Regions from separate parts of the Pantoea ananatis PA13 genome, predicted to be linked through region 4. Evidence: predicted binding sites of a transcription regulator. Region 4 holds the regulator's gene; each other region holds the start of a gene.
What was found. The regulator Fur, encoded in region 4, represses iron uptake genes when iron is present. The targets are predictions, from matches to a motif close to ATAATAATGAGAACNACTATCAA.

Region 1 (8,155 bases), on a different replicon from region 4:
CTCGATTCTTCAATCAGGGCAGCGATATCTTTCACCGCGCCCGCACTTCGCTGCGCAAGATTACGCACCTCAGAGGCCACGACAGCAAAGCCTCGTCCCTGCTCGCCAGCGCGCGCCGCCTCAACCGCAGCGTTAAGGGCCAGAATATTCGTCTGGAAGGCGATGCTGTTGATCATCGTAGTAATGTCACCAATTTTCTTCGAGCTGTCATCAATCTGTGACATCGTCTGCACCACCTGCCCAACCAGCGCTTCGCCCCGGCTGGCGATTGAGGTGGCATTTTCGGTCAGATTCGTGGCCTGTTGAGCATTATCGGCATTCAGGCGAACCGTTGCGCTGATTTGCTCCATGCTGGCTGCAGTCTCCTCCAGCGCAGCCGCCTGCTGTTCGGTACGCGATGCCAGATCGAGGTTACCACTGGCAATCTCGCTAGCCCCTTCTCGCACCGACGCGCTGGCATTTTTGATTTGGCCCACAATAGATTGCAGCTGGCTTTGCATGGTATGCAGCGCATAAAACAGGCTGCTGTTGTCGCCCGGTGCAACGTGAAAGCGGTTACTGAGCTTACCTTCCGCAACCGCCAGCGCTATTCTGGCTGCCTCTGCAGGCTCGCCGCCGAGCGGACGCATGACTTTGCGATTGAACAAGAGCCCCAGCACCGCGCCGACTAACAGTATGCTTACCAGCATTAGTCCGATAGCCCAGTAAAGTTGGCGATTCGCCGCAGCCATCACCTGGCTGACCGGTGCGACAATCCCAACGTACCAGGGCTTATCGCTATTGCCTACCGTGACCGGATACCAGGTATACATGGCTTTTTCGCCCAGCACCGGGTCGTCATGTTCCACAATTTGCTGGGTGAAATTGTCTTTTTCCCCCTTCCACGCTTTGCCCGCCTCATCTTTATCTGGCGAGGAAACGACTTTGCCTGTGTTAGAGAGCAACAGGGCATAACCGGTGTCCTGCCAGGGTTTTATCTGGTTAACTTTCTTTTGTAGTGAGGCAAGGGAGATATCGGAAGTCACCACGCCGTAAAGTTTACCCTGATCGATAATGGGTGAGGCTACAGAGGTCAATAACGTTGGTATACCATTGTAGGCATAACTGTAGGGCTCAATCAGCGTATCTTTTCTTGTCTGCTGGGGAACCAGATAATAATCACCCTGACCCGGCGTTAAAAAGGACAGTAACGGATGCATGGCGTAATTACCGGCCTGATCGCGGTCAACAAACCAGGCATAACGGCCCTGTGGCGGCTGTCCGCTCTGACCTGCAAATTCAGCATCACGACCATCAAACGCGTTGGGTTCAAAAATCACAGACATCGAGAGATAATCAGGATTGGCTCTGAGTGAATATTCCATGATTCTGTCAGCGACTTTACGATCGTTAATGCCCGCTTTGGGTAGAGCAATCAGACTTTGGCCTAAGCTGTGCGCCATATTAAGGGCATAACTCAGCTCTTGTTGAATTTGCAGCCCGCGACTTTGAGCGATCTGCTGCAGATAATGTTCGGCCAGCGTTTTTTGTTCTTTTGCCGACTGCCAGCTCAGAACACCAATCGTCACGGTAAACCCAAGCGTAATCGTCAGGCCGCCCGCAAGAAGCATCTGCGTGCGGGTACTCATGGTTTTTTTAATGGGTTGAGTGGTCATATTGATTCCCCTGGAATACACCGGCTAAATTAACCACCCTGTCAGATACAATCTTTCATGTCCCTGGAATAACTATCGGCGCGCCAGAATTTAACTTTAATAAGATGAATCAAAGCCAGAATCGGCTCACATTATCCGTTGCGGGCAAAAAGAGGATTTATGATTTCGAAAGACAACGCAGAACATTATGTTTGGGGAAATAACTGTGATGGTTGGCATCTGCTGAAACGCCAGGATTTAAGCATTATTCATGAACATATGCCGCCTGCGACTGCTGAAACCCGACACTTTCACGTTCAGTCTCGCCAGTTCTTTTTCGTTTTAGAGGGAGAGCTGACGATGGAAATTGAGGGCATTGTGCATCTCCTGCAGGCGCAGCAAGGCATTGAGATCTCACCGGGTGCGAAACATCAGGCACGTAACGACGGAAGTGACAGTGTCACTTTTTTAGTTATTTCCCATCCGACGACCCGAGGCGATCGGACCGATCTGACCTGAACATGGCCATAATAATACGCAGAAATCCGTTACTGATCTGAATAGTATTGATATGAAACAATATATAGACGGGGATTCAATGGCAGTCTGTGCCCTCTTCTAACCAGGCATAACTGAACCGGGAACCCATTCATGCTAAACAAATCAGGCTGGTTGCATGGTTATGTACTTTGCATGACGTGCATGGCCAGATACCTTCATCACTATGCTTTTGCCGTGACGCATTTGATTCGCTGAGAAGGATCAAAAGACCCACGCTGAGTCGGTCATTGACGGATAAAAGACAGGAAACGAGAGTGGTTATGCCGGAAGCAGGCTTCCGGCATAAACCGGTCAGGCGGCTTTGACGGCGCGGACTTTCTTGTCACTTTGCGGCGCATGATCAGCATCCGTCGCTTCAGGGGCGCTACCGCCTGAGGTTGACTGAGGCAGTTTACTGGTGCGAAGAATGTGCTGCACGGCGTCTTTTTGTTCTGCCAGCAACAGGCCGAGTGTTTCAGCCTGAGATTCACCCATCTCCGCCTGATGAGTCAGCAACCAGTCGGTGAACGCTTCCGCCATATCCAGCATTTTGTCGTAGGCATCAGCCTCTTTTTTGTTGGCAAATGTCATCTTCTCTTCACCTTTTCTGACCACTACAAATTTTGTCTCAACAGCCATAGTTTTGCCCTCAGATACTGTGTATTTATACAGCATACCACAGTAATCCGCATTTTCCAGAGAAGAATCACCACGCCCGATAAACCTGACATGCGGTTCAGATTTTACAACGACGTGGTCAGCCCCGCCCCGCGCATCACGCCAGAAGCGCTTGCATAAAATCGGCCAGGGCTTTTCGAGGATCGTCTTCTTCAGAGACGATCATTTCAATGCCCCACTGACCCAGCACTTCTTTTGCCACCGGGTTATTGCGGTTAGTGAAAAGGTACGACTTGGGGCGCGCAGTGGCCAGGCCCGTGCGCCCCCACATTTTGGTCAGGCGATAAAACAGCAGACGAATATTAAAGTCACTGATGCTGTAGCCCACGAACAACACCGAATTCCCCATGACATCATGGGTCAGTTTGATATCCAGCGGCGAATCAAAATAGAGGCGCTCAAAGTAACTGCTTTCATCTAAAACGATGGAGGTATCATCATCAAAGTCGCCGTGCAGTTTAATGATGTGGCGCTTGTCTTCAGTTAATGACACCAGATCGGCCGCATTCGCGACTTTTGAGTAAGGCACACCGTGCGCCTCATGTGCCGCTTCCAGCCAGCGGTCATAATTGGTGGTATAGATACGCGAAAAGTTGCCCTGCGTGATCATGGTGTGAATTTCAGAGCTACGAACATCAATATCCGGTCGATGCCATTCGCGATCCATCCAGCTTCTCAACGGCCCTAGCGATCCTTTTTTTTGCTTATAGTATTCGGCCAGGGAAAGGTGCGTACCATAGGTATTAAAAATTTTGGGATCGTACCCCAGCTCGTTGGCCAGATGGGCAATGAGCTCATGCCATTCTGGCAGGCCAAGATTGCGGGACAGGCCTGCACCGGCAAAGAGTATCAGCTTACCGGAGTCATAAGCCCGCTTCAGTTCAGGTTTCATGCCACGCCTCGTGCTGTTTTTAAGAAGGACGCGAAGCGGTCCAGTGCAATGCGACGGTTTGAGATTTCATTTTTCTTGTCGCCCATCTCAGCGAAGGTTTGATCGTAGCCTTCAGGAATAAACACGCAGTCCCACTGAAAACCACGCGGGCCCGCCGGTTTTGAGGCAATAGTGCCACGTAATTCGCCGTAAAACTGATACATTTTGCGCCCGTCACAATAGCCCAGTACGGTTTTGGCCGTGACGCCCTGGCTATCGAGGCCATTAACGAGGGAGGCAAAACGATCGGCATCCAGCCGGTTCCAAAATATGCGCGTCAGCCCCGCAGGCAGGCCATTCAGCCCATCGAGATAAAGTCCGGTATGCTCAACGAAGAGAGGACGCCCAATAATTGAGAAGGCTTTTGTGAGTTTGTCCCGCACCAAATCCAGCTCATTCTCTGTTTGAATTTCTTCAATACGACGAGCGATCGGCAAGACTTCGACGCCCACTGGCTCCAGGATTTCACGCACCTCCGCCAGTTTTTGCTCATTAGCCGAAAGGAATCTGATTTTCATACTTCTTCCAGGTGAATTAGTTTGCCTCAGACAGCGCTATCATAGCGGCAGAATGGAGGATTAACGCTGGTCAGTGTAGCGCAAATCCCTGACTTTCTGGCCTGGCAATTACGTCAAAACGTGATGGATCAGCGATTTGCGCCGGGCCGAAGGGGAAAAAGCAGGGGAAGCAAGCGCCCCGGGTGAGGCGCTCACTGGTGAAAGTCCGCGTCTTCAGAAACGGTAGCTGGCAGTCACAGAGACGTTGCGGGGTTCACCGTAAACGATGTCCCCCGCAACATTCGTGTCATAGGTTTTATCAAAGAGATTATTAATATTGCCCTGAACAGCAAAATTTTTCGTCACCTGGTAGCGGCTAAATAAATTGACTAACGCATAGCTGCCCTGCTCAGCACGCCACGTTCCGTTTCCTTCCGGTGCCGAATTATCGCTCCAGACGTGCGTTTGCCATTTCACTCCGCCACCCACAGTCAGATCAGGGAACATGGGTAAACGGTAGCGCGTAAAGACGTTTAACTGCGTTCGCGGTAAGTCGGGTTTTACCGCCGTGCCATCACGCTGTTCGGCAATATAACGCGTGCCTCCCAGGGTCATCTGCCAGTTATCTGTGATTGCGCCGTTAATTTCGAATTCAATTCCTCGGCTTACCGTACCATTTTTGCCTTCATACGCTGACTCGGTGGTACCCGGAATAATGCGACCGGTGGTCTGTGCCACATTATCCAGCTCAGCCCGAAAGACCGAGAGTGACGTGGTCAAGCGGCTGTCGAACCAGTCAGATTTAACGCCGGCTTCGTAGTTCTTACCAATAACCGGCGCCAGATAGGCACCTGAGAGATCACGATATGACTGCGGTTGAAACACGGAAGTATAGCTGGCGTACATTGACCAGTTCTCATCAATGTCATAAATCAGACCCGCATAAGGCGTGATGTTATTTTTTTCCATATCGTTGGTCAGCGTATTTTTGCTCCAACGGGTGTAACGTGCGCCCAGTATCAGATTTAACGGATCCGCCAGTGAAATACGGGTGGCAAGGTAGCCCGAGCTTTGTCGGGTAATATCCTGCTGGGACAGGGTGCGCGCCGCCCAATCCGTTTCCGGGAACTGGCCGTCAAAAAGGTTAAAATTCCCCAATTCTTCTGGCGAGATATTCGCAAAAGTACCGTAGTAAGTGTTTTTTTGTTTGCTGTAGCTAACACCGACCATTAATTCATGGGTGCGCCCGAAGAGTTGATAAGGCCCACTGGCAAAGGTATCCACAGCATCGACTTGACGTTTGGCTGCATTATATCCCGTACCCGCAACGACAGGATAATCCGCATAGGGAGAAACGCCTGCACCCGTATTTTTGTCAAAATAGCCGGCGATATACATCATTTTGCTGTTAAGCGTTGACCGATCATGGGTGCCGTTAAGGGTCCATTGCCATCCACTTGCAAAAGTGTGTTTGAGCCGGGCAAAGAGTTTTCTGCTCTCTTTATCGTTATAAGTCCAGTCAGGGGCGGTATTAAAGCCGCGACGAAAATGGGTTTTACTACCGTCTGTGTACCAACGCGGTAAACCGCCCCACATTGGGCTGTCAGTATTCAGCTGCTGAAATTCATAGCCTGCAGATAATGTGGTGGCGTCATTGAGATCGGCATCAATCACCCCATAAACAAATTTCTTTTCAGCACCATAACGCTCAATAAAGCTATTATTATCCTGATAACCCGCAATCACTCTGCCTCGAACATTTCCTGCAGCATTCAACGGGGACTGCACATCCATAACGTAACGCTGTTTATTCCAGCTGCCATAGCTGGCGGATATCTCGCCTTCTGACTGATGACTGTCGGCATGTTTACGTACCATGTTAACGGCAGCGGAAGGATTACCGGCACCGGTCAATAACCCGTTTGCACCCCTGACCACTTCAATGCGTTCATATAATGCGCTATCCGTCTGTGCATCACCCAAATTCCAGCGTTCTTCGAATACAGTAGGAATACCGTCAATCAGGTAATTGTCGATTAAAAACCCGCGAGAATAATAGGTCTTACGATCCATATCCGCTGTGCTCGTCTGAATAGCCGTGGTGTTGTCGAGAACATCATTTAACGACTGTAGCTGTTGGTCTTTCATGCGCTGCGCGCTGATGATGCTTACAGACTGAGGAATATCGCGCACGGTCGAAAGTAACTTATTGCCCGCGCGGGTAACAGGTACGCTGTAGTCCGAGGAAGTATTTTCGGAAACCGGCTGTTCAGCCGCAGTAACGATAAGCGTCGGGTTGCTCGTATTCACATCCGATGGCGTCTCTGCAAACGCATTATGTGAAGATACGCCTGCCACAAGGGTTGCCAAAAGTGATAAGCGTGAGGGAACCAGAGGAAAAGTGGCCTTCACGCGATCCCTGTTCAGGAGGGGGATATTCAGAAACATTCTAACGCCTCGTTTTCTTTTTTTTAGCTGCCACTGCCCTGCATCAGTCCCAGTTAACTACCGTGCGGGCTGGCCATCAGGAATAAGGACAAAAACAATAACATGTAAAAACAAATGAGAAATATACTCATTTAGATTATCATTGCAAGTTATTGTTAACATTTATCTTTAAAAGCGTCAGAAAAGCCGATGTGTGTATTCTGTTGATAATGCAGATGTTTTAGCGCAAGTCGGGCACAGTACTTCTGAACCCGAGCGCGTGACGTAACGCTGAAATTAGCTGGCCTGGATATTTTTGAGCCATCCGTTTTACCCCTGTGTGAACAGAATTATTTCTCACTCTCGCTTATGTCTTTTTTCCTTATATATAATGCGGTCATTATCTGAGACAGGTGGACTGCAGGTTTAAACAATATGGAAAAAATGGGTAAAGGCTGTTATTGACAACGGTGATGTGAACGTTATTGCCCTTATTGACGCTTCGCTTATGTTCAGATAATACAGACTTATGGCCGTTGGGTTGACAGAGAAAACGTTCAGCTTGGCATGAAGCCTGGCACAGGTTACAGGTTGCTTTATCGGGTTTGTGTAATTGCGAAATCCGGAATGCTATTTTTCTCAGATCGGGTAAAGCCGTTTCTCATCTTTGCAAAGCAGCCAACAGCTGCAACGGTCGGGTTATGGAAGGTTCGAGGGATGTCTGGCATCAAAATCAGGATTTACATATAACAAAACGTTATCCTCAATAGCGGTTTTTTTAGTAAGGCATTTCGTCCGCTCAGACCAGTTTTTATTTAAGAGTGGCTATTATTAACTATACGTTATCATTTCTCTCTGACGAGACAAATCACATCATTCCAGGTTTACAACGTGACGACAAATCAAGATAGCCAGGTATTAGGTTTTGATTTTCATTGATTTTTTAACTTAAAAAAGAGATTCTATAATTCATGTTGTGTAGAACCTGCTCGCCTTTCATTGGCATGAGGCGGTTTAAATATGTTTAAAACATCAATGTATTCCTAAACTTTATGCCGTTTCTCAGGTTCTGAAAGTCAGTAATAATCTTTACAGTAACAAATTTGTACATTTCGGCCTGAAGAGATATTTCCTTCTGGGAATATTTTTCGTAGAATGGCTCTGTTTAAAATATTCGCTGTAATTTAAGGATTAATCAATGGATGCGCTCAAAGCATTAAATAACCTTCGTATTTTACGTGCACAAGCCCGGGAAATTGAGCTTGATGTGTTAAATGAGATGCTCGAAAAGCTTTCTGTCGTTGTCGCTGAACGCCGTGAAGAAGAAGAAGCTGAGCAAGCCCTGCTGCGTGAAAAAGCAGACAAGCTGGCTAAATATAAAGAAATGCTGATGAATGACGGCATCGATATTTCTGAGCTGATGGATTTACCTACAGAAACTAAAACAA
Region 2 (8,155 bases), 970 kb from region 4:
TTAGCAAAGGAAAATCCTCGTTATTTAATTCGGCTTATCAACCCGTGCGCCAGGCGAATGCAATGTGCCGAGACGGATGAGAAGGGTGAGATGAATTTAGCCCGTATAGGGCAGATGAAAGGGAACGTATTTTCATCTGTTTTGCCCGCCATCAGGCGCCGGCGATGCCAGCTGATAAGGCCATCTTTTCCCGGCACGGAACCTGACCTTGCATTTTTTACAGTCTGAAACCCATCTTAACCAGAATGCAAAGAATCGCGGCAGACGGCGAGGTCGTTTGGCGCTATAAAAAAGCAGGGGCCGGGCCAACGTGGCCGGAATATTGCCCACTGGAATCCGGAGGCATCGTGGCGCTACGTCTTACCGATACCGTCTTTAGCTCAACCTCAACCTCAACCTCAACCTCAACCTCGCCATGCCGACGCCGGTTTCTGAAAAGCAGCGCGGCGCTGATGCTGGCGGGCGCGCTGCCGTTGCCGGTTCTGGCATCCATCCCACCTTTTCCCGCCCTTAAAACCGTTGCGGCGCAAAGTCATCGGCTGTTTGGCTTTGCCGTCGGGCCCGACAGTCTGCAATCCGATGCGCACTATCGGCAGTTTGTGGCGAGTCAGGCGAGCATTATCGTGCCGGAAAATGCGCTGAAATGGATGGCCGTCCATCCCGCGCGCGATCGCTACGATTTCGCCGGGCCCGATGCGATCGCCGCCTTTGCCCGCGAGCAGGGGATAAGGCTTCGCGGGCATACGTTTTGCTGGCACCGCGCCCTGCCGGACTGGGTACAGGCTATTGCTGATAAGGCTGAGCTGGAGAAAGTTTTGAGGCAGCATATAGCGACCGTTGCGGGCCGCTACCGCGGGCAGATTCACAGTTGGGACGTGGCAAACGAAATCATCAATCTCGCCGACGGACAACCTGGTGGATGGCGCAACAGTTTCTGGTATCAGCGGCTTGGTACGCGTTATATGGATATTGCCTGCGAGGCGCTGCACCAGGCCGATCCCCATGCGGTCATCTGTTACAACGATTACGGGCTGGAAAGTGACGATGTGAGTGGGCAAAGGAAACGGGCGGCGGTACTGGCGATGCTGCGCGACTTGCAGTCCAGACATATTCCGATTGGCGCGCTCGGCATCCAGTCTCATCTCAAAGCCGGGCCTCATCCCGCCTTTGGGCCGGGGCTGGCGGCATTTATTCGCGACGTGAAATCGCTTGGCCTGAAGGTGTACATCACCGAACTGGACGTGGATGACAGCAGCGTGCCGATGGAGAGCCGGCCGATGGCGGTTGCCGCGCTGTATAAACGCTATCTTTCACTGGTTCTGGAGGCGGGCGTTGCCGCCATTTTAACGTGGGGCGTTTGGGATACGCCGCACCGCACGGCTGCGACACCGAAGGCGGGGGACGCGCTGGCGACCGGGCCGCTGCTGTTTGGTAAAGACGGCAGCATTAAAGAGGCCAGTTGGGCGGCGCTGCACGCGCTCCGCTCATCACCGGATCTCAGATGACGCGCGTGCGGCTATCCACTGGCGATAACGCAGCGGCGTCATCTCCATCATCTGATGAGAGGCTTAACCGCAGAGCGGAACCTTGCTCTGCGGTTAAGCGATCAGAAGGACTGCCAGTTTTCCGCTGACAGGCCAGCGCTAGTGCTCTCCGCTAATGGCTTCTTCAGCGATGGTTTACGCAGCACATTCTGACCTGCGGCCGGGGTTCTGCCTGTGTTAAACACCGCTACCGACTGGCGTAACTGCGTTGCCTGATCCTCCAGCGATGCAGCGGCACTGGCCGACTCTTCAACCAGCGCGGCGTTTTGCTGCGTGACGCCATCCATTTCAGATACCGCTTTACTCACCTGCTCAATGCCGCGCGTCTGCTCGGCCGAGGCGGAGGCAATCTCTGCCATCAACTGCGTCACGCTGTTAACGGAATTCACAATGCTGCCCATCACATCGCCTGCTTCTGAGGCGTGCGTCGAACCACTGTTTACGCGTTGGGTGGACTGGTCAATCAACGTGCGGATTTCCTGGGCCGCGCTGGCGCTGCGACCGGCCAGAGACCGCACTTCACCGGCCACCACAGCAAAACCACGTCCCTGCTCGCCCGCACGCGCGGCTTCCACTGCGGCGTTAAGCGCCAGGATATTGGTCTGGAAGGCGATGCTGTCAATAATGCCAATAATGCTGGCGATCTGTTTTGAGCTTTCACTTATCTGTTCAATGTTGGCGATCACCTTCGCGACGATTTGCCCACCCTGCGAGGCCATCACGGAGGCATCTTTCGCCATGGTGGTTGCCTGCTGAGCATTTTCCGCGTTCAGTTTTACCGTTGAGGTGAGCTGCTCCATGCTGGCTGCGGTTTCCTCAAGGGCTGCGGCCTGTTGTTCGGTGCGCGAGGAGAGATCGGTACTGCCGGCAGAAACTTCTGCCGCGCCGGTAAAAATTGACTGCGTGGCATCATCCACAGAGCGGATGGTGACAACCAGCGCACTGCGCATCTCTTCGAGTTGGCGAAGCAGTCTGCCGGTTTCATTTTGACTCTCACTGGCGATCTCCTGAGTCAGATCACCGGCAGAGATAGCACGCATGTAATCCGTCGCCATGCTCAGCGGTTTCAGCAGCAGGGTTCTCAGACCGGCCCAAACAGTGGCAACGGTGACAAGGGCAATGATCGCGATAATCAGCAACGTCCACAGCATATTGCTGTAGTTGCTATCGTTTTCAGCGGCGATCTGCTTCATTAACTGGTAGTTCGTACTGCGCCATGTCTGATAAGCCTTATCCAGATTATCCTGAGCTTCCTGCGCATCAAGATTCCCGTAACCCTGATAGTTATTATTTTTCAGGAAGTCTACTGAGGCGAGCATTGTTTCGTGCATCTTGTTGTAAGCCGCCTCGACATTTTTTGTCACCTCAGCATGCTGACCCGGTAATGCGGGTGCGGTCTTATAAGCCTGGAAATACTCATCAGCTTTATCGGCGGATTGTTTTGCCACCTCCAGCAGTTTGGCAATAGACGCCAGTGACGCCGGATCTTTCTGGTTTTTAAGGAAGCGAATCGCCACGCGGCTGATCGTCACGCGGGTTTTAATCAGCGTTTGTACACTGTCGCTCAACTGCTGTTGCTGTAGCGTAAGTTGTTCAGTATGAGAGAAATTTCGCCCGGCCTGACTGACAGAGGAATAAAAAAGAAAGCCCGTAATGGTCAATAGCGCACTAAACAGAAATAACACGGCAACAATACCCGTCGTGATTTTAAGGTTTTTAAGCATTGCAGTAATCCCGATAAAAGGTGATACAGGTTTATCGGTATTAAAATGATTAGCTTAATAGTGACGCGCTAAATAATGTGATCTATGACAATAACTAAGAAATAAAAGCGGCTTTTCTGAAGAGAGAAAATGTTAGCGAGCCCTTGGGGAACATCGTCTCAATGATAAAAGGCAGCGCGGCTAAAATGTACCATCAGATACATTATTGTGATCTGACAATAATAAAAAGGTCCACGGTTTGCGCCCATGCGTCGTTATTTTGCACACCCGATGCCTGTATTTTCACGTGAATATAATAACGCTTTGAAATAATAATGAAAACCTGATGCCCGGCGCTTTTCTCCCACTGGCGTTATTCGTGCAAGCGATGCAGAGGTTAGCGGATGTCAGGCGTGCTGGCGCAATGGAGGGCGAACAATATTCTGGAAGGCTGCAGCAAGGGCGAATGCAGTTTATGACAGGCATAAAAAAACCCGCACAAGGCGGGTTCTTTTCACAACGACTTAACTGCTCAGGCTGTTGCCATCATCGCTATCGTAAGCGGTCGTGAGGGCATCAGCTGTTACAGAGCAACAACATTGCCAGCTGAAGGACCTTTAGGGCCGTTCTCGATTGAGAACTCCACTTTCTGGCCTTCATCTAATGTTTTGAAATCGCTGCTCTGAATAGCAGAGAAATGTACGAATACATCTTTGCTGCCGTCCTGAGGAGAAATAAAGCCGAAGCCTTTATCAGCGTTAAACCATTTTACTAAACCAGTCATTTTAGTTGACATAGATGTGTCCTTTTCATTTTGAGCCACGCAAGGTGACGAAGATGGCCTGTTTTGCAGATTTTACTTATTGGGCACTTAGGAGGAGGCTCATGAAGAAGGGCATCTGGGAATGACGCTTGAACTGAGGACTGCTTTACTAAAACTGCTTTCATAAGGTCTGTGTTCCAAACCGATGTCGCTACACTATAGAGGTTGAACGTATTAAGCAAGGTTTAATTTTATTTAAGTCAGACAGGCAGGCGGCCATGTAACAAACCCGGCCAGCGCACGGCCTTGCGCTCGCCACGGCCCGTTGTTGAACAGGCCCGCTTATCCCGATCGCCTCCACCACATTCATTTCTGCTTTCCTGGGGTTCTGCCCATCCAGATCAATAAACAAGAATAGTTATCATTTGTATAATCCCTTTCTGCTGTTACCGGAACGGATAAGGCCATGCAAATTACACCAGGTACAACCTATCGCATCAGGGGATACCAACATTCTATTCATCCCGCCTGGCGGCAAAAATTATTAACTATGGGCATGTTACCCGGCACGCTGATTGAGGTCGTTCGGATCGCACCGCTGGGCGATCCCGTGCAGGTCCGCACGCGTCGCGTGAGCCTTGCGGTCAGGCAGCAGGACCTGGCGTCCGTCATGCTGGAAGAAATACGCTGATGAAAACATTGACTCTAGGCCTGATTGGCAACCCAAATACCGGCAAAACCACGCTGTTTAACCAGCTTACTGGCGCACGTCAGCGCGTAGGCAACTGGGCTGGCGTCACTGTCGAACGTAAAGAAGGGCAGTTTTTTACCGCCACAACGGATGTGCGACTGGTGGATTTGCCAGGCACCCGCTCGCTCACCACCTGTTCGGCGGACGGCTCTGTTGATGAAAGCATCGCCTGCCGATACCTGTTTGACGATCACGCCGACCTGATTGTGAACGTGATCGACAGTTCAAACCTGGAGAGCCATCTTTTCCTGACGTTTCAGTTACTGGAACTGGGGGTTCCCTGCATTGTGGCGCTGACTATGCAGGACATTGCGGCCAGCCATAACATTCGCATTGATATCGCTGCACTCTCAGCCCGTCTGGGCTGTCCGGTTGTCACCCTGACTTCTACCCGTGCTGACGGCATCGCTAAGCTGAAAGACGCCATTGATAGCTGGCAAAAAGAGATCGCGCCGCCGCCGGTGGTGTACCCGTCCGGGATCGAAGCAGCGATTTCCCGGCTCCGCGCTATGATGCCCGGCGATATCAGCGCGCAAAAACAGCGCTGGCTGGCGTTACAGCTACTGGAAGGCGATGTTCACAGTCGTGAGGTTTGTCCTGCGGCCGTAGCGCATTTGCCCGAGATTGTTGAGGCGGCTGGCGGCGATCCGGCGATGGTGATCGCCGACAGCCGTTATCAGGCCATTGCGACGCTCTGTGCCGCCGTCAGTAATATTCAGCAGTCGGCGCCGGGCACGCTGACTGAAGGACTGGACAGCATCGTGCTCAACCGGTGGGCAGGTATTCCAGTTTTTCTGGGTGTGATGTACCTGATGTTTGTTCTGTCGATCAATATTGGTGCCGCCCTCCAGCCACTATTCGATAGCGGTTCGGTGGCGCTGTTTATTCATGGCACGCAATGGCTGGGTTTTCACTTTCACTTTCCCGACTGGGTGACGGTGTTTCTGGCACAGGGAATCGGTGCCGGAATCAATACCGTGCTACCGATTCTGCCGCAGATTGGCCTAATGTATCTGTTTCTCTCTTTTCTGGAAGATTCCGGTTACATGGCGCGTGCGGCATTTGTTATCGATCGCCTGATGCAGTCGCTGGGCCTGCCCGGTAAATCCTTTGTTCCCTTAATCGTCGGCTTTGGCTGCAATGTGCCATCCGTTATGGGCGCCCGCACGCTCGACACACCCCGTGAGCGCTTACTTACGGTGCTGATTGCGCCCTTCATGTCCTGCGGCGCTCGTCTGGCCATTTTTGCTGTATTTGCCGCCACGTTTTTTGGGGCTTACAGCGCCAGCCTGGTCTTTTCCCTTTACGTGCTGGGCATTGCTGTGGCGATTATCACCGGGTTGATCCTGAAACATACGCTGCTGCGTGGAGAAGCGTCTCCGTTTGTGATGGAGCTGCCCGTCTATCACCGTCCCCATCTCAAGAGCCTGCTGATCCAGACCTGGCAGCGCCTGAAAATGTTTATCATCCGTGCCGGACGGGTCATCATTTTAGTGAGCATGGTTATCGGTCTGCTCAGCAGCTTTTCGTTTAACGGATCGACGGTGGACAATATCAACCAGTCCGCCCTGGCCTCAGCCAGCAAAGTCGTCACGCCGGCACTGCGGCCAATCGGGATCACTCCGGATAACTGGCAGGCCACTGTGGGCCTGGTCACCGGCATTATGGCAAAGGAAGTGGTGGTTGGAACGCTGAACAGCCTCTATGTCGGAGAAGATGTGCAAAGCGGTGCCTTTGATCCGCAGCACTTTGATCTGTTAGGTGAGCTGGGCGACGCACTCACAGAAACCGGCAACAGTCTGCAAGCGGCGTTTCGCCTGAGCGCGCTGGCAAATCCTATCGAGGCCAGCAAAGGAGACAGTGAAATAAATGCCAGGCAGATGGGCGTGATGAGTGCGAAGTTTGGCAACGGCTTTGCCGCTTACAGCTACTTAATTTTTGTGCTGCTTTACGTGCCCTGCGTCTCGGTTATGGGGGCGATTGCCCGCGAGGCTGGAAGAAACTGGATGCTGTTTTCATTCTTTTGGGGTTTAAACGTCGCCTATTCCGTCGCCACGCTGTTTTATCAGAGCGTCAGCTTCCGCAGCCACCCTGGCGTGAGTGCGCTTTGCCTGATCGGTGTCGTAATGGTCAACGCTGTGGTGTTTGTTCTGCTGCGGCGATTCAGCACGCGCGTGAAGGTGACGCCTTTTTCCAGCGCGGCAACCTCAGTGGGTTGTGGGGGCTGCCAGGGATGCGCCAAACATCAGCATACAGGTTAGGGCGTTTGCCGTGCGACGAATCAGCGCCCGGAACTCGCCTCTGTTGCTGTTGGCGTGATGGGCGCAATGGTACTGATGGTCCGACGCCAGGGCGTTGTCAGTTGCCCCGATCCTGAAAACCACTGTGCCCGCTGACAACAGCCTTAATCACGCGGCAGTTGATTGGCCCTCAGCCTGTTTCGATTTAGGTACAATACATAGTGCGTGCTCATAGGCCCGTGTGAGCATGACGGCTACCGGCCAAAATGTGATGTTTAAAAAAACAGGTTGTTTAAGCAAAAAAGAGTATTCGATATATCAGCCACGTGAATATTTAGCGTGGCGATATATCTTCAATACATCGATGCATGAAGTTAAACGTTAATTAAACACGATGGCGTCTTCTGCTTTATATATTTATTTAGTTGTGGACTTTGCTGGTTTTTTAGTTATGCCGCCTTTAGCATTTTGATGGCTATTATAAGGATATTCTTATTCCTGAGACAGAATCCCCACTTCCTCCCAGTAAGACTACGATTAAGAGAGTCCTGATTTCGCATTGTGGGGCGGTTTGTAGAGCCGGCTTATTGCGAAAACGATCCGCATTTATGTAAAGTGGAATATACCATTCTTTGTGCATTTCAGACGGTATTCCAGGTCCTTTATAAATTACAGAATACTCCTAATTTATCTGTTATTGTTTTGTTTTTTTGGGTTTTTTTTATCACTGGAGTTCTTTAAAACATTTTGATACAAAAATTGACGATGTGCCTACATACGACTGATTTAGAGTAGCCAAAAATTGTTCAAATAAAATATAGTTGGGACTAACTGGCCATCTCTCTGCATTTCATTTTAATAAATTTGTCACACCAGAGGTTATATGATTAATAATCAGCAGGGCCCTTTAGTGTCATTTATTGTGCCCGTTTACAATGGCGCCGAATTTATTGCGCGCTGCGTTAAGAGTATTCTTAAGCAGCCACAGGCTGAGCGCTGTGAACTGATTCTGGTGAATGATGGATCCAGCGATAATTCACTTGAACTGTTGAATGAATACCAGAATTATCCTGGTGTGTTGATCATCGATAAGCCTAATGGCGGGGTTTCTTCAGCGCGTAACTGTGGGCTGGACGCCGCAAAGGGTACCTTTA
Region 3 (8,155 bases), 1.3 Mb from region 4:
GCGGAAATACGGGGCGAATTTTTCTGAGATATCCCCGGGAAGGAATCCCAGATCTTCATCCGCCTGCAGCACCGGGCGCGTAACGATAATCCTGTCGATATCCTTATGAATCAGGGCCTCTGCCGCTTTCGCAGCACTAATCCAGGTTTTGCCGCAGCCTGCCTCGCCGGTAGCGAAGATAAGCTGTTTTGATTCTATGGCGTTGAGATAGTGCGCCTGAGCTTCATTGCGGGCTTCAATCGGAGCACGATCGCGCACATCGCGCGCCATGCCAATCGAGTCCAGCCCACCCATTTGCACCAGCGAAGTGACCGATTCTTCTTCACGCTGACGATGACTGCGGGAGTCATTGCGAAGCACTCGTCTTGCTTCTCGACGCGCTTTGATCACTGCTTTCTGTCTTCCCATAGTGGCACCTTACAGTTGGTTTCATTTCCCGCTCAGGCAACAAGCCCGATGCGATTACGTGAACGCTTTAGAGGTTTCAGTTGGCTTCCTTTAGAGCCGTGACAGGCCATGACGATTGATATCCGGCAGCAAAACAGCCAGGCCGTATACCGGTAAAAAAGGAGTGAGGTTGAAAAGAGAAAACACATTGCGGTGTAAAAGCGGTTGAGGAAGAAATCTCCTCACGGGTAAATGCGATATTTTTTACTGCTGAACGGCTGTAAAAACATCTATCCATGCGCGAACTCCAGTGTGAGACATCAACACGCCCGATTACGCTTTCATAGTAAAGTGAACCATCTTATTGGTATTTTGCAACAGTATTTTCACTTTCTTGAAAAATAAATATTCAACCGTGCGTTATCGCCAACCTTACTTAAATTAAATTACGCAAGTATTACAGAGAGTTAGTTTATTTTTCAATGCGGCATCAACGGTTTAAAACGGAGCGCGAAAACACTGGCGGGAGATAAAAAACCTGAGACAGAAATACGGCACACTGGGCGGTCAGGCACAGAATGCCGTGATTAAAATTTAATCAGCTTTCAAGTAAGGACTGGCCCAAATAATGATTTTCATTGATAACGCCGGGTAATACAAAAAAGTATCCGCCGCCAAAGGGACGTATATACTCTTCCAGCGCTTCACCATTCAGACGGTTTTGTACGGTCAGAAAACCCAATTCTAAATCATGTTGATAACAAACAAACAGCAAGCCCATTTCCATCTGGCCTGACGCTGAAATACCCGCCGAATAACTGTAGCCCCGGCGCAGCATCAGGCTGCTTTCGGTCGCAGGCGTGCGCGGGTTCGCCAGCCGAATATGCGCATCCAACGCAATGACATCGCCATCAGGATCCTGGCGATAATCCGGCACGTCGTGCTCGTTTTTCATGCCCAGTGGTGCGCCGCTTAATTTCTCGCGACCAAAGATCGTTTGTTGCTCACCCAATGGCGTGCGATCCCACATTTCCACATGAAAACGGATCAACCTTACTGCCTGATAACTGCCGTGACGGGCCCACGCGGGTTCCGCCTGCTCTTCCGTTACCCACAGCAGCTTATCCATCAACGCCATGTTATGCGTATCGGGATTGGCCGTGCCGTCTTTAAAACCCAGCAGATTAATGGGCGTTTCTTTTCCCGCGCTGCGCGCGGCATGATCGGAAATAAAACCTTCCCGTCGCCAGCGAATGCCGAGCAAATCGGGCGTATGTTTCACCACATCACGGAGTGCATGAATCACCGTGTCCTGCGTGTTAGCACAGATTTGCAACAGCAGATCGCCGTGGCACTGATTTGCATCCAGAGAGTCGTTAGGGAAACGGCTCATGGCCTGCAGTTTGGCCGGCTTAAGCGCCGCCAGACCAAAGCGCGAATCAAACAGGGAATGACCGACGGAAACCGTCATCGTCAGGTTGTCCGGGGCAATCTCGGCGCCCAGAATGCCTGAATCCAGCGGCGGCAGCTGTGGGTTGGTCACCGCGGGCGCCATCCCGCCCCGGGTCAGAAACGCGATGCGCTGCGTAAGCAGTTTGAACAAACGCTGCAGTTCCTGCTTATCGCGGGTCAGCACATCGAACGCGACCAGCATCATTGACGCCTGCTGTGGCGTCGTAATGCCGGATTGATGCACGCCATAAAAGGGCTGCACTTGCTGACGCGCGTTCGGCGTTACCGTGCCGGGCGAAAAGCTGTCCGGGTTTTCGGCGGCCGCGGCATGAAACGGACACCCACCGCTGACGGCCGCCGCGCCGCCCAGCATCCCCAGTCCTTTCAATAAACGGCGGCGCGATGGCTGGCTTAACGCCTTATCCTTATCCATCATCAATCCAGGCCTAAGGTGCCACGCAGCAGAGAAAGATCTTCCGCCAGGGCAGTAATCGGCCCTTTCAGCGCGGTTCGATCGGCTGGCGTCAGTTTTTCATACGATTCATAACCCTGACCGCTGCGGTATTTATCCAGAATCGCGTCAACTTTCGCGAAATTGGCATCCACTTTTGCCAGAAGCGCTGGATTTGCCTGCTTCAGGATGGGGCGCAACAGCTCGACAATTTTTTGCGCGCCATCCACGTTCGCCCGGAAATCCCACAGGTCGGTACGGCTGTAACGATCTTCTTCGCCGGAGATTTTACTGGAAGCCACTTCTTCGATCAGCCCTGCGGCGCCGCCCACGACCTTGGCCGGTGGGAACGCCAGCTCGCTAACGCGTTTCTGCAAATCGCGCACGTCGTTGTTTAACTGCTCGGCATAGCCCGCCATATCTTTGGTGCTATTATCGGCAAACAACGCTTTCTCAAGCCGGTGAAAACCGGTGAATTTCGGGTCTTCAGCCTTTTTCTCATAATCATCTTCACGGGCGTCAATGCGACCATCCAGATCGGAGAACAGCTCAGCTATCGGCTCTATACGTTCGTAATGCTGGCGCGTGGGGGCAAACAGCGCTTTGGCTTTTTCGATATCTCCGGCTTTCACCGCATCCGTAAAGGCCTGGGTTCCCGCCACCAGCTGGTTGACTTCGTCCGTCACGTAGGCTTTGTAGGCGTTGATTGGCCCCGCCAGCTGCATCAGTTCTGTTTTACCTTTCTGTACGTTTTTGCCCGCGCCGCCCTGGACAATCAGCTTGCCTTTCGGGTTCGTCAGCAGGCCGCAGGTCATTTCATATTCGCCCGCTTCAAGGTTGGCGGTCAGTTTTTGACTGAAGCCGGGCGCAATATTTTCGCGCTCCTCAACCACCATCACCCCTTTAAGGATTTCCCATTCCAGCGCCTTTTGGCTGTTGTTTTTGATTAGAAACTGAGTCTTGCCCGCCTGAACCGTCAGTGACATCGGTTCACACTGCTTGTCCGTGACACTCACGCTAACCTGTGGAATGGCTGCAGCCAGTGTGGAGCCGGAAACCGCCAGCAGCGAAGCCAGCACCGCGTGACGACGAAAACGCTTCTTCATATTTTTCCCTATTCAGTCAGAGGCGCGCCTGACGCGCCTGGTAAACGCGTTAGCGCGCAGCGGCTGAGGTTCCAGCACGTGCAGGCATAACAAACAGTAATAATGCCGGAATCAAATAAAGCAGCCAGACGGCCACTTCACTTACGCTGGGGGCTTCCTGATAACCCAGAATGCCTTCAAGCAGCGTGCCAAACAGTGAATGGGTCGATAAGGTGTTACTCATATCGAAGGCCACCTGCTGAAAATGGTTCCACAGCCCGGCTTCATGAAAGGCACGGATAGCGCCAGCTGCCAGCCCCGCGGCCACCAGAAGAATAAAAAGGCTGGTCCAGCGGAAAAAGTGCGCCATATTCAGACGAACCCCGCCCCAGTAGATCAACATGCCCAGCACAACGGCCGTCGCCAGGCCAAGCACGGCCCCCAGCGGCGGCGCATAACCGACGTCCTGAGTGAAGGCGGCCAGTAAAAAGAACACTGACTCCAGCCCTTCCCGGGCGACGGCAAGAAACACCATCAGGACCAGGGCCAGGCCGCCCCCGGCTGATTTCTGTAAAGCCTGATCGACCGCCTGCTCAAGTTCCAGCTTGATATTGCGCGCCACCCGGCGCATCCAGAACACCATTGAGGTCAGGATGACGACCGCGACCACCGCAACAATGCCTTCAAAAAGCTCTTGCTGCTTCTGAGGAAACTCCCCTGTGGTTTGGTTAATGACGATGCCCAGCGCAAGGCAAAGCGCAGCGGCAATAAACACGCCCGCCCACATGGCAGGGAACCATTGTGTGCGCTGCGTCCTTTTCAGGTAGCTGGCAATAAGGCTCACGATGAGCGCTGCCTCCAGGCCTTCACGCAGCATGATGAGAAAGGGAACAAACATCGCCGACCTCTTAAATGTTAAGCAGCGTAAATGGGACGTAAATTTACGTAAAAACGAACGATACCGATTATCATTACCACTCAGAAAAAAACAAGTTCCTCCGTGAAATAATTTCGTAACTGTCTGTGCCAGACGCAGGCCAAAAAAAAGCCCGCCCTTTACAGGGCAGGCTTTTCAACACGTTCACGCCTTATTTAGTCTGGAATTCTGCCTCGGCAGCATCGAAGCGTTCAATGGCCGCTGCAGAAGGTTCCCGGCCTGCCAGGCTGAAGACCACAATGGCGATACTGGCAAAAATAAAGCCCGGAATGATTTCATACAGGCCGAGCCAGCCATACTGTTTCCATACCAGTACCGTGACCGCACCGACAATCATTCCCGCCAGCGCACCGTTGCGGTTCATGCGTTTCCAGCACACGCCAAACAGTACTACCGGTCCAAATGCCGCGCCAAAACCGGCCCATGCGTAGCTGACCAGGCCTAACACCCGATTTTCGGGATTCGACGCCAGCGCGATGGCCACTAACGCTACCAGCAGCACCATGAGGCGCCCTACCCAAACCAGTTCTTTCTGGCTGGCATTCTTGCGTAAAAAGCCTTTGTACAAATCTTCCGTCAGCGCACTGGAGCAGACCAGCAGCTGGCAGCTGAGCGTGGACATGACCGCCGCCAGAATGGCAGACAGTAAAATACCGGCAATCCACGGATTAAACAGAATACGTGCCAGCTCAATAAAGACGCGCTCTCCATTCTGTGAAACGCCCGCAGCCAGAGAAGGATTATTGTGGAAATAGGCGATCCCAAAGAAGCCCACGGCCACCGCGCCCGCCAGACAGAGAATCATCCACGCCATGCCGATACGGCGCGCGGTACGAATGGAACGATGTGAATCCGCCGCCATAAAACGTGCCAGGATATGAGGCTGACCGAAATAGCCCAGTCCCCAGCCCAGCAGTGACAGCACGGCCACGAAATTCAGGCCTTTGAACATATCGACGTTTTCAGCGTTTTTGGCCTCAATCACCGCCATCGAATCGCTCCAGCCACCCACGGCGATAACCACGATGACTGGCGTCAGGATCAGCGCGAAGATCATCAGGCTGGCCTGAACGGTATCCGTCCAGCTCACCGCCAGGAATCCGCCCACCAGGGTATACAGAATGGTGGCGGCGGCACCGGCCCAGAGGGCGGTGGAGTAATCCATACCAAAGGTGCTTTCAAACAGACGCGCGCCCGCTACCACGCCTGATGCGCAGTAGATAGTGAAAAACACCAGAATCACCACGGCAGAAATGACCCGCAAGATTTTGCTGCGATCTTCAAAGCGGCTGGTAAAGAAGTCAGGCAGCGTCAAGGCATTATCATGATGTTCCGTCTGAACCCGTAAGCGCCCCGCGACAATCTTCCAGTTAAACCATGCACCAATAATCAGGCCAATGGCGATCCAGCTTTCAGAGATACCGGAAAGAAAAATGGCACCCGGCAATCCCATTAGCAACCATCCACTCATATCGGAGGCTCCAGCGGACAGCGCAGTCACGACACTGCCCAGGCTGCGTCCGCCCAGAATATAGTCGTCGAAGTTTTTCGTTGAGCGCCAGGCAATAAAACCGATAAGCACCATCCCAAGGATATAAATTAAAAAGGTCACCAACATTGGCGTACTTACTGTCATTTGTTTCTCCGTTATTATCCGATCTCTTGAGAGAAATCTTTTTCCTGCCCCCCTCGGAACGTGAAGGCGTCAGGCTGTTACCGCATCAAGAGAAAGCGATTTCCCTTAAGGCGCGGTATCCTGCCGTAAAGGCACGGCGCACACAATGCATTTAACACATCCGTCACATCAGTTTCACCTCTCAATCCCTTTTTAATGCTCACAGGTTGCGCCCGCTCACAATAAAGTTGCACCTTTGCAATGATTTCACCCTTTAAATTGAATGAGGTTGCAACTTTGGCGAGTTTTTTGCAGCAAGATTTGTGCCGCTTTTAAATGTTAATTAAAAAAGGGGTTTCAAAGTGTGCAACCGAGGTCACATTTAACCTGGTTGCACAAAGTTGCAACATGGGTAATAGTGCAGCCCATGCTCTGGTCAAAACCGTTTTAAGGAAGAGAAAATCATGGGAACAACAACCATGGGGGTGAAGCTGGATGAAGCCACCCGCAACCGTATTAAACTGGCGGCGCAGAAACTCGATCGCACGCCACACTGGCTGATCAAACAGGCGATCTTTAATTATCTGACCCAGTTAGATGCGGGTGAAACGGTGGATGAGATCCCCCTGCAGCTTAACGACTCAGCGTCCGATGAGCTTGCCCCGGAAGATATGGTTCAGCCCTTCCTTGAATTCGCCGAAAACATTTTGCCGCAGTCGGTCGCCCGCTCTGCGGTGACAGCCGCCTGGCGCCGTCCTGAAACTGATGCTGTTCCCATGTTGCTTGAGCAAGCGCGCCTTCCCGCCGCCCTGGCAGAAAAAACGCAGCAGCTGGCGCACCAGCTGGCCGACAAGCTGAGGCACCAAAAAGGGGCGACCGGCCGTGCCGGCATGGTGCAAAGCCTGCTGCAGGAGTTTTCACTCTCCTCTCAGGAAGGTGTGGCATTAATGTGCCTGGCCGAGGCTTTGTTGCGTATCCCGGATAAGCCCACCCGCGATGCGCTGATCCGCGACAAGATCAGCAACGGTAACTGGCAGTCACATCTTGGCCGCAGCCCGTCACTGTTTGTGAACGCCGCGACGTGGGGATTACTGTTTACGGGCCGTCTGGTCTCAACGCACAATGAAGTCAACCTGTCGCGCTCGCTCAACCGAATTATTGGCAAGAGCGGCGAGCCGCTCATCCGGAAAGGCGTGGATATGGCGATGCGCCTGATGGGCGAACAGTTCGTGACCGGTGAAACCATCGCCGAAGCCCTGGCCAACGCCCGCAAGCTTGAAGAAAAAGGCTTCCGTTACTCCTACGATATGCTGGGTGAAGCCGCCCTGACGGCCAGCGATGCCAAAGCCTATCTGGTTTCTTATCAGCAGGCGATTCACGCCATTGGTAAAGCCTCAAACGGTCGGGGCATCTATGAAGGCCCGGGCATTTCTATCAAGCTGTCCGCACTCCATCCGCGCTACAGCCGCGCGCAGTATGATCGGGTGATGGATGAACTGTATCCGATTCTGAAGTCGCTGACCCTGTTGGCCCGCTCTTACGACATCGGCATTAACATTGATGCGGAAGAGGCCGATCGTTTAGAGCTGTCTCTCGATATGCTGGAGCGGTTGTGTTTTGAACCCGAGCTTGAAGGCTGGAACGGCATAGGTTTCGTGATTCAGGCTTATATGAAGCGTTGCCCGTTTGTGATTGATGAGCTGACAGATCTGGCCCAACGCAGCCGTCGTCGTCTCATGATTCGCCTGGTGAAAGGCGCTTACTGGGACAGCGAGATCAAACGCGCCCAGGTGGAAGGGCTGGAAGGCTATCCGGTTTATACCCGTAAGGTGTACACCGACATTTCTTATCTGGCCTGCGCCCGTAAACTGCTGGCAGTGCCCAATCTGATCTATCCGCAGTTTGCCACACATAACGCGCACACGCTGGCCGCGATCTATCAACTGGCGGGCAATAACTATTATCCCGGACAGTATGAGTTCCAGTGCCTGCATGGCATGGGTGAACCGCTCTACGATCAGGTGGTAGGCAAAGTGGCAGACGGCAAGCTCAATCGTCCCTGCCGTATCTATGCCCCCGTAGGTACACATGAAACCCTGCTGGCTTACCTGGTGCGTCGCCTACTGGAAAACGGTGCGAATACCTCCTTTGTTAACCGTATTGCCGACACGTCCATGCCGATAGACGAGCTGGTCGCCGATCCGGTGAGTGAAATTGAAAAACTGGGT
Region 4 (8,155 bases):
ATCGGGCTGCAGGACATAATATTGTGAAGTTAATTGTGCAACGTTAATCAAATCGCTCTGCTGGGCAGGCTGCCCGGCACGGGGGTGATTGGCCATTGGCGCTTCTCCCTGACGCTTCAGTTTAAATGGTGCCGCAAACTTTCTCTGCCAGTTCCGACGGGAACTGCATCGACAGCATAATGTGTTCAACCATGCTGCGTTTGCGACCGGTATTGGTATTGGTAATAACCCAGTACGGCGTGCCGGGAACGTGCTTCGGCTTGGTATGGGTACCGCTTTGCAGCAACGTATGTTCATCGCCCGCGAAATAGATGCGCGTGCGGCCCTGCAGCGACGTTGTCGCCTCGGCAAACGCTGCGGTATCCAGACGATAGAGCGTTGACAAGATTAGCATAAAGCGGTTAACCGCCCGCTTCTGCTCCGCATATTCATCCGACAGCATAAGCTCACGCACCGCGCGAACACGATCCTGAGGACGCGATTCATTACCTGCCGACGGTGCCGCTTTAGACGGGGCCGGTGCGGAGAGGGGCTGCGTGTCATTGACCGCCGCGGGCTGACCGGCAGTAAACTTCAGCATACGGCGCAGAATATCGGATGCACTTTCGCCAATGTGTTGCGTGTGGCTGGCAATATAACGGTAGAGCTCTTCGTCAACTTCGATCGTTTTCATCTTATTCCGTACGGTTTTTTTACTCACGACAGAACCCGCGATTTTCTGAATACCCCGAGCTGCTGATCGGCATTTCAAAAAGGAGGCAGGTTCTAACATGAAGATTATAAAGTTAAATTCAGACAGGCTGATAGCATTCAAACGGTTTATGGGCAAAAGTCAGAATATGTCCTAATGCCGCCGGAAGCAGCGCGCCTGAAAAGGTGAAACCATGATAACCTAAGCTCAGGTCTCACACTTAAGAACTTCGCTATGATTTTGAATGCGCGCCTGCAAACTGAACAATCTTCTTCTGATTCCACACCTGTCCTGCTGATTCATGGTCTGTTTGGCAGTCTTGATAACCTTGGCATTCTGGCCCGAGGGCTTAAAGACGATCGACCGCTTATTCAGGTTGATGTGCGCAACCACGGGCTATCGCCGCGCGCAGACGAGATGAACTACAGGGTGATGGCTCAGGACATGCTGGATACGCTGGATGCTCAGGGGATTGAGCGGATCGCGGTCATTGGTCATTCCATGGGCGGTAAGATCGCCATGACAATGAGCGCGCTGGCACCAGAACGTATCGAACAGATGGTGATGATCGACATCGCGCCCGTTGACTATCAGACACGTCGGCATGACGAGATTTTTGCCGCTATCCGGGCCGTCACGGCCGCTGGCGTCACCTTACGCACTGAAGCCGCAGAGATCATGCGCAACCACATTGATGAGGACGGCGTCATTCAGTTCATCCTGAAATCATTCAGTCAGGGCGAATGGCGCTTTAATGTCCCGGTGTTATGGGACAACTATGCGCTGATCTCCGGCTGGCAGGAGGTGCCTGCCTGGCCACATCCCGCGCTGTTTATTCGCGGTGGCGACTCACCTTATCTGGATAATCAGTATCGTGACGCGTTACTCAGGCAGTTCCCGGCCGCGCATGCACATGTGATCGGTGGTGCTGGTCACTGGGTCCATGCTGAAAAACCTGATGCCGTTTTACGCAGTATTCGACGCTTTTTTGCGCTTTAAAACATCTTAACTGGCTGTAAAAGTTTAAGATTGGCGTCCGCGGTTAGCCTGGAGTATGATGGCGCGCTAAATTTTTGCCGTAGGCGCGGTTGCCCGCGGGAAGAGTCAATACTTTAATCTGCGCAGCGGAAACGTCTCGTTCGCGCCCACTCAGTTGTACTAAGTCATGGCAAAAGAACACACTGACCGTACGACGCTCGATCTGTTCGCTAACGAGCGTCGCCCGGGTCGCCCAAAAACCAGTCCGCTTACGCGTGATGAACAACTGCGTATCAACAAACGCAATCAACTGAAACGTGACAAAGGGCGCGGACTTCGTCGTGTCGAACTCAAAATGAACAGTGAAGCCGTTGAAGCGCTGAATATGCTGGCTGAGCAGCGCAATCTCAGCCGCAGCGAATTAATTGAACAAATGCTGCTGGCACAACTCAAACTGGACTCACGCGGGTAAACCGCACACAGAAACAAATGTCGCGGCTTTACACATTCCGCCCTTTTGCGCGGTCTGCTATCATTTGCTGAACAGGCTCCGGCATTCATTCTATCATCAGGATTTAAGAGGTTATTTTACCCATGGCAATCGTAGGCATCTTCTTTGGCAGCGATACCGGTAACACCGAAAACATTGCAAAAATGATCCAGAAACAACTGGGTAAAGACGTTGCAGAAGTTCACGACATCGCGAAAAGCACTAAAGAAGACTTAGAAGCCTTTGACATTCTGCTGCTGGGCATCCCCACCTGGTATTACGGTGAAGCCCAGTGCGACTGGGATGACTTCTTCCCGACGCTGGAAGAGATCGACTTTAACGGCAAGCTGGTTGCGCTGTTTGGCTGTGGCGATCAGGAAGATTACGCAGAGTACTTCTGTGATGCCATGGGAACCATTCGTGACATCATCGAACCTAACGGCGCCATCATCGTGGGCCACTGGCCGACCGAGGGTTACCACTTCGAAGCGTCAAAAGGCCTGGCTGATGACAACCACTTCCTGGGTCTGGCTATTGATGAAGATCGCCAGCCAGAGCTGACCAACGAACGCGTTGATAAATGGGTTAAGCAAATTTTTGATGAGCTGCAGCTCAAAGAAATCATTGAAGCCTGATCGCGCTGAGCTCAGTGTGGACGCAGGTTCACACTGGGCAAACGGCTTTTCCTATAAAAATAATAGCTACATTTTTGTAACTTTCCCCATTTAATCTGTAGAATACCCGCATCGATCATCTGCTTATTTCCCTGGAACTGAGATGACAAAACGCGAAATGCGACTCGTCCGCTTTCCATGCCATGCGCAGCGAACATCGCCGCTGGCGCATCGCAAGGACATCGGTTTTCATTTCAGCGCATCAGTTCTATAATGAGACGCAAATGAGAATGGCGGTCGATCGACATACAGGCTACGTGCCACAAGAGTGACTAAAGTAACAGGACAATATCCGCATGACTGACAACAATACCGCATTAAAGAAGGCTGGCCTGAAAGTCACATTGCCCAGACTCAAAATTCTGGAAGTGCTTCAGGAACCTGCATGCCATCACGTCAGCGCGGAAGATCTGTATAAACGCCTGATCGACATGGGCGAAGAGATTGGACTGGCCACGGTCTACCGTGTGCTTAACCAGTTCGACGATGCAGGCATCGTGACCCGCCACAACTTTGAAGGCGGTAAATCGGTGTTTGAGCTGACGCAGCAGCACCATCACGACCACCTGATCTGTCTGGATTGCGGTAAAGTGATTGAATTTAGTGACGAATCCATTGAGACGCGTCAACGTGAAATCGCGACCCGTCATGGTATTAAGCTCACCAACCACAGCCTGTACCTGTACGGCCACTGTGCACTGGGCGACTGCCGTGAAGACGAAACGCTGCACGACAAATAAGCGCTTTCGGGTACAAAGTAAAAAAGCCGATGTTCACATCGGCTTTTTTATTGCTGTCGCTCAGGTCACGAGCGTTTCCTGCAGGTAGCGCCAGCGTGGAACAGAGGTGGTGCAGTCCAGAATCGCCAGCGAAATACGGCTTTTATTTTCACCATTCATCATCTGCAGTTCGCGATACTGAATCGTCACTTCGTTCGCATGCTCAGAAAGAATTACATGCTCACTGGTCGCAATGCGCATCCCTTCCCTTGCCCCCTGCAGTCGTCGAAAAAGATCTTCAACCTGATCCAGATTCAGCTGTTTTCCCTGCGGCGTGACCATCTTAAAATCGGGATGAAAGTGCGAGAGCAGCAGATGAAAACTGTCGCTACCATCCCGAACATGATTAAAAATATGTTCAATAAGCTGATGTAACACGACAACGCTATGTTTGGCTTCCTGTGCAAAAAGTGTCATTTTTTCCTTTTAAACCCACAAACTGATACTTCAGAGGGTTAGCGTACCTGAAAAAAAAGAATTAACACTGGGAAATTTATTAAAAAAATTAAACTGAGAGCGGTTCCACAAAAATAAAATTAATACTCTGACTCTGCTCAGGAGAAACGTCGGTACTAAAAAAAATCGCCGCAATAAAAAAGGGCGATAAGTCGCCCTTTCGATTACCCTGCGGTCAACATCACACAGAAATTATTCGCCGATTTTCGCCCAGGTATCGCGTAAACCTACCGTGCGGTTAAACACTAACTGTGAAGGGGTTGAATAAACGCTGTCGGCACAGAAGTAGCCTTCGCGCTCAAACTGGTAAGGCGCGCTGGCCACCGCATCACGCAGGCCGGGTTCAACGAAGCCCTGTTTGACTTCCAGCGAGTCGGGATTAATCGTGGTCAGGAAATCGTCTGCCGCGCCAGGATTGGGTACGCTAAACAGGCGATCGTAAAGACGGAACTCAGCGGGCAGCGCATGTTCAGCGGACACCCAGTGAATCACGCCTTTAACTTTACGGCCGTCAGCAGGATCTTTGCTCAGCGTATCCACATCACAGGTGCAGTAGATGCAGGTGATATTGCCTTCTTCATCTTTCGCGATGCGCTCGGCTCGGATCACGTACGCATTACGCAGGCGCACCTCTTTACCCAGCACCAGGCGTTTATACTGCTTGTTAGCTTCTTCACGGAAATCGGCCCGATCGATCCAGATTTCGCGGCTGAACGGCACGTCGCGCGTCCCCATCTCCGGTTTGTTAGGATGGTTCGGCATGCTAAGCACTTCGTTATGGCCTGCCGGCAGGTTTTCCAGCACCAGCTTAACCGGATCCAACACCGCCATCGCGCGTGGCGCATTTTCGTTGAGATCGTCGCGGATACAAGACTCCAGCGAGGCCATTTCAACAATGTTGTCCTGCTTGGTGATACCAATACGCCGGCAAAACTCACGGATTGAGGCCGCGGTATAACCACGGCGACGCAGGCCGGACACGGTTAACATACGGGGATCGTCCCAGCCTTCCACATGCTTCTCACTGACCAGCTGCGTGAGTTTGCGTTTTGACATCACCGCATATTCAAGATTCAGGCGCGAAAATTCGTACTGACGTGGATGAACCGGAATCGTGATGTTGTCCAGCACCCAGTCATACAGACGGCGGTTATCCTGGAACTCCAGTGTACAGAGTGAATGCGTAATGCCTTCCAGCGCATCGGAAATGCAGTGGGTAAAATCGTACATCGGGTAGATGCACCATTTGTTGCCGGTTTGATGATGTTCAGCAAACTTAATGCGGTACAGCACCGGGTCGCGCATAACGATAAAGCTGGAAGCCATATCAATTTTTGCACGCAGACAGGCTTTACCTTCTGCAAATTCACCGTTGCGCATTTTTTCAAACAGGGCAAGGTTCTCTTCCACGCTGCGATCGCGGTATGGGCTGTTTTTACCCGGCGCGGTTAACGTTCCCCGGTATTCACGAATTTCTTCAGGGGTCAGTTCATCAACATAGGCAAGTCCCTTTCCGATCAGTTCAACCGCATACTGGTAAAGCTGATCAAAATAGTCAGATGAATAACGAACGTCGCCACTCCACGAAAAACCCAACCACTGCACATCACGCTTGATGGACTCAACAAATTCCATATCCTCTTTAACCGGATTGGTATCGTCAAAACGCAGATTGCACTCGCCCTGATAGTCTTGTGCAATACCAAAATTCAGGCAGATTGACTTAGCATGACCGATGTGCAGATAACCATTTGGCTCTGGCGGGAAACGGGTATGCACACTGCTGTGCTTCCCGCTCGCCAAATCCTCGTCAATAATCTGACGAATAAAGTTAGTTGGGCGGGCTTCAGCCTCACTCATCTCAAAATCCTCAACGCGTAGAAAGGGTGGTTTATACCACGTAATATCCGGGTATGATCCACAAAGCGTTGCAGAGAAACAACCGTTTGTTGGGCGTTTAAAATAAAAAAGGCAGGAATCGCTTCCTGCCTTTTGTTGTCGATACAGCGAATTAGCCTTTAATTTCATACAGCGGGGTTTCACCCGCGATCACCTGGCCCTGCGTCAACAGCGTTAATCCTGCGAAGTCTTCAATATTGCTGACCACCACCGGACTTATCATCGAGCGGGCATGAGCGTTGAGATAGTCAAGATCCATCTCCAGCACCGGCTGACCTGCCGTAACCTGAGCGCCCTCTTCCACTAAACGGGTAAAGCCCTGACCGCCCAGCGCCACGGTATCCAGCCCCATGTGCACCACGATCTCCACCCCATTTTCACTTTCCAGGCAGAACGCATGGTTAGTGTTAAAGATTTTCACCACGGTGCCCGCAATGGGGGCCACAACGCGCTTGTCGCTGGGTTTGATTGCCACACCGTCGCCGACCGCTTTACTGGCAAAAGCCTCATCCGGTACGGCATCCAGCGGCACAATTTCACCGCTTACGGGCGCCACTAAGGTCGCGATAACGCGTTTTTCACTGTTTAACACAGCCTGAGGTTTCACGTCGCTGGCCGCAGCGGGTGCGCTGGCGGTAGCGGCTGCAACCGGGCCTTTCACCAACACTTTTTTCATGGCCATGGCGATACTTTCAGCCTGTGTGCCGACGATTATCTGAACGCTCTGCTTGTTCAGGCGGATCACACCTGAGGCACCCAGGCGTTTCGCCACGCCTTCATTAACCTGCCCGGCATCCTTCACATTCAGACGCAAACGCGTAATGCAGGCATCGATCGCGGTTAAGTTGTCTGAACCGCCCACCGCGCCAATGTAACGACGCGCCAGAGATTCGGTCGCGCTCTCACCGTTGTCGGTAGTATCCACATTCACGTCATAACCATCGGTTTCATCGCCAGCAACCGCCAGTTCACGGCCCGGCGTCATCAGGTTGAATTTTTTGATGGTGAAACGGAACACAACATAGTAGATAACGAAGAACACCAGCCCTTGCGGAATCAGCATGTACCAGTGCGTCGCCAGGGGATTGCGGGATGAGAGCACCATGTCCACCAGCCCCGCGCTGAAACCAAAGCCGGCAATCCAATGCATGCTGGCAGCAATAAACACAGACAGACCGGTCAACACAGCATGGATGACATAGAGTACCGGTGCCACGAACATAAAGGAAAATTCCAGTGGTTCGGTAATGCCGGTAAAGAAGGCGGCAAAAGCCGCCGCCAACATGATCCCGCCGACCTTCGCCCGATTTTCAGGACGAGCACAATGGTAAATCGCCAGCGCTGCGCCGGGTAAACCGAACATCATGATAGGGAAGAAGCCCGCCTGATAACGGCCCGTGATGCCCGGAATAGCGGTGCCATTCGCCAGCGACTGTGCACCGCCGAGGAATTTAGGAATATCGTTGATGCCCGCGACGTCGAACCAGAACACGGAGTTCAGCGCATGATGTAAGCCCACCGGAATAAGCAATCGGTTGAAGAAGGCATAGACGCCGGCCCCTACCGATCCCAGCTTCTGGATATGCTCACCAAAGCTCACCAGACCATTAAAGATGACTGGCCAGATATACATCAGGATGAACGCGACCAGAATCATCAGGAACGAGACCAGAATCGGGACCAGACGACGGCCGCTGAAGAACGAGAACGCTTTGGGCAGTTCAACATGGCTAAAGCGGTTGTAGACTTCGGCTGACAGAACCCCAACCAGAATACCGACAAACTGATTGCTGATTTTCCCAAAGGCCGCAGGGACGTCAGCCACCGGTATTTTCTGAATCATCGCCACGGCGGCAGGCGAACACAACGTCGTCACGACCAGGAAACCAACGAAGCCGGTGAGTGCGGCCGCGCCGTCTTTATCTTTTGACATACCGTACGCCACGCCAATCGCGAACAGCACCGACATGTTTTCAATGATCGCGCCACCGGATTTAATCAACAGGGCGGCAAAGGCATTGCCCGCGCCCCAGCTGTCCGGATCGATCCAGTAGCCGATCCCCATAAGTATTGCTGCAGCAGGCAAAGTGGCGACCGGCACCATCAGCGCCCGTCCCACTCGTTGTAAATAACTTAACATTGACCCTTCCCCCTATGAACTGACTCTGTAGCTATGCTGCCGCTTAAT

Region 1: a site for Fur is predicted at 6,837-6,859, ahead of fhuE (ferric-rhodotorulic acid/ferric-coprogen receptor FhuE). Genes of this name have one in related genera too.
Region 2: a site for Fur is predicted at 4,419-4,441, ahead of feoA (ferrous iron transporter A). Genes of this name have one in related genera too.
Region 3: a site for Fur is predicted at 4,325-4,347, ahead of efeU (iron uptake transporter permease EfeU). Genes of this name have one in related genera too.

Annotation. Positions count from the first base shown of each region.
Region 1 is NC_017553.1:54,453-62,607, reverse strand. Features, by position in the region: gene PAGR_RS21810 (methyl-accepting chemotaxis protein) at 1-1,655, opposite strand, end outside; gene PAGR_RS21805 (cupin domain-containing protein) at 1,815-2,153, shown strand; gene PAGR_RS21800 (YebG family protein) at 2,487-2,813, opposite strand; gene PAGR_RS21795 (SIR2 family protein) at 2,950-3,744, opposite strand; gene PAGR_RS21790 (non-canonical purine NTP pyrophosphatase) at 3,741-4,301, opposite strand; gene fhuE (ferric-rhodotorulic acid/ferric-coprogen receptor FhuE) at 4,515-6,728, opposite strand; gene PAGR_RS21780 (H-NS family histone-like protein) at 7,906-8,155, shown strand, end outside.
Region 2 is NC_017554.1:4,229,440-4,237,594, reverse strand. Features, by position in the region: gene PAGR_RS20030 (endo-1,4-beta-xylanase) at 348-1,505, shown strand; gene PAGR_RS20025 (methyl-accepting chemotaxis protein) at 1,607-3,268, opposite strand; gene cspE (transcription antiterminator/RNA stability regulator CspE) at 3,831-4,043, opposite strand; gene feoA (ferrous iron transporter A) at 4,477-4,701, shown strand; gene feoB (Fe(2+) transporter permease subunit FeoB) at 4,701-7,022, shown strand; gene PAGR_RS20005 (glycosyltransferase family 2 protein) at 7,885-8,155, shown strand, end outside.
Region 3 is NC_017554.1:1,953,596-1,961,750, reverse strand. Features, by position in the region: gene phoH (phosphate starvation-inducible protein PhoH) at 1-408, opposite strand, end outside; gene efeB (iron uptake transporter deferrochelatase/peroxidase subunit) at 986-2,275, opposite strand; gene efeO (iron uptake system protein EfeO) at 2,275-3,396, opposite strand; gene efeU (iron uptake transporter permease EfeU) at 3,446-4,273, opposite strand; gene putP (sodium/proline symporter PutP) at 4,464-5,948, opposite strand; gene putA (trifunctional transcriptional regulator/proline dehydrogenase/L-glutamate gamma-semialdehyde dehydrogenase) at 6,392-8,155, shown strand, end outside.
Region 4 is NC_017554.1:3,255,132-3,263,286, forward strand. Features, by position in the region: gene pgm (phosphoglucomutase (alpha-D-glucose-1,6-bisphosphate-dependent)) at 1-96, opposite strand, end outside; gene seqA (replication initiation negative regulator SeqA) at 122-673, opposite strand; gene ybfF (esterase) at 926-1,690, shown strand; gene ybfE (LexA regulated protein) at 1,857-2,141, shown strand; gene fldA (flavodoxin FldA) at 2,264-2,794, shown strand; gene fur (ferric iron uptake transcriptional regulator) at 3,130-3,573, shown strand; gene PAGR_RS15350 (hypothetical protein) at 3,634-4,029, opposite strand; gene glnS (glutamine--tRNA ligase) at 4,261-5,928, opposite strand; gene nagE (N-acetylglucosamine-specific PTS transporter subunit IIBC) at 6,080-8,107, opposite strand.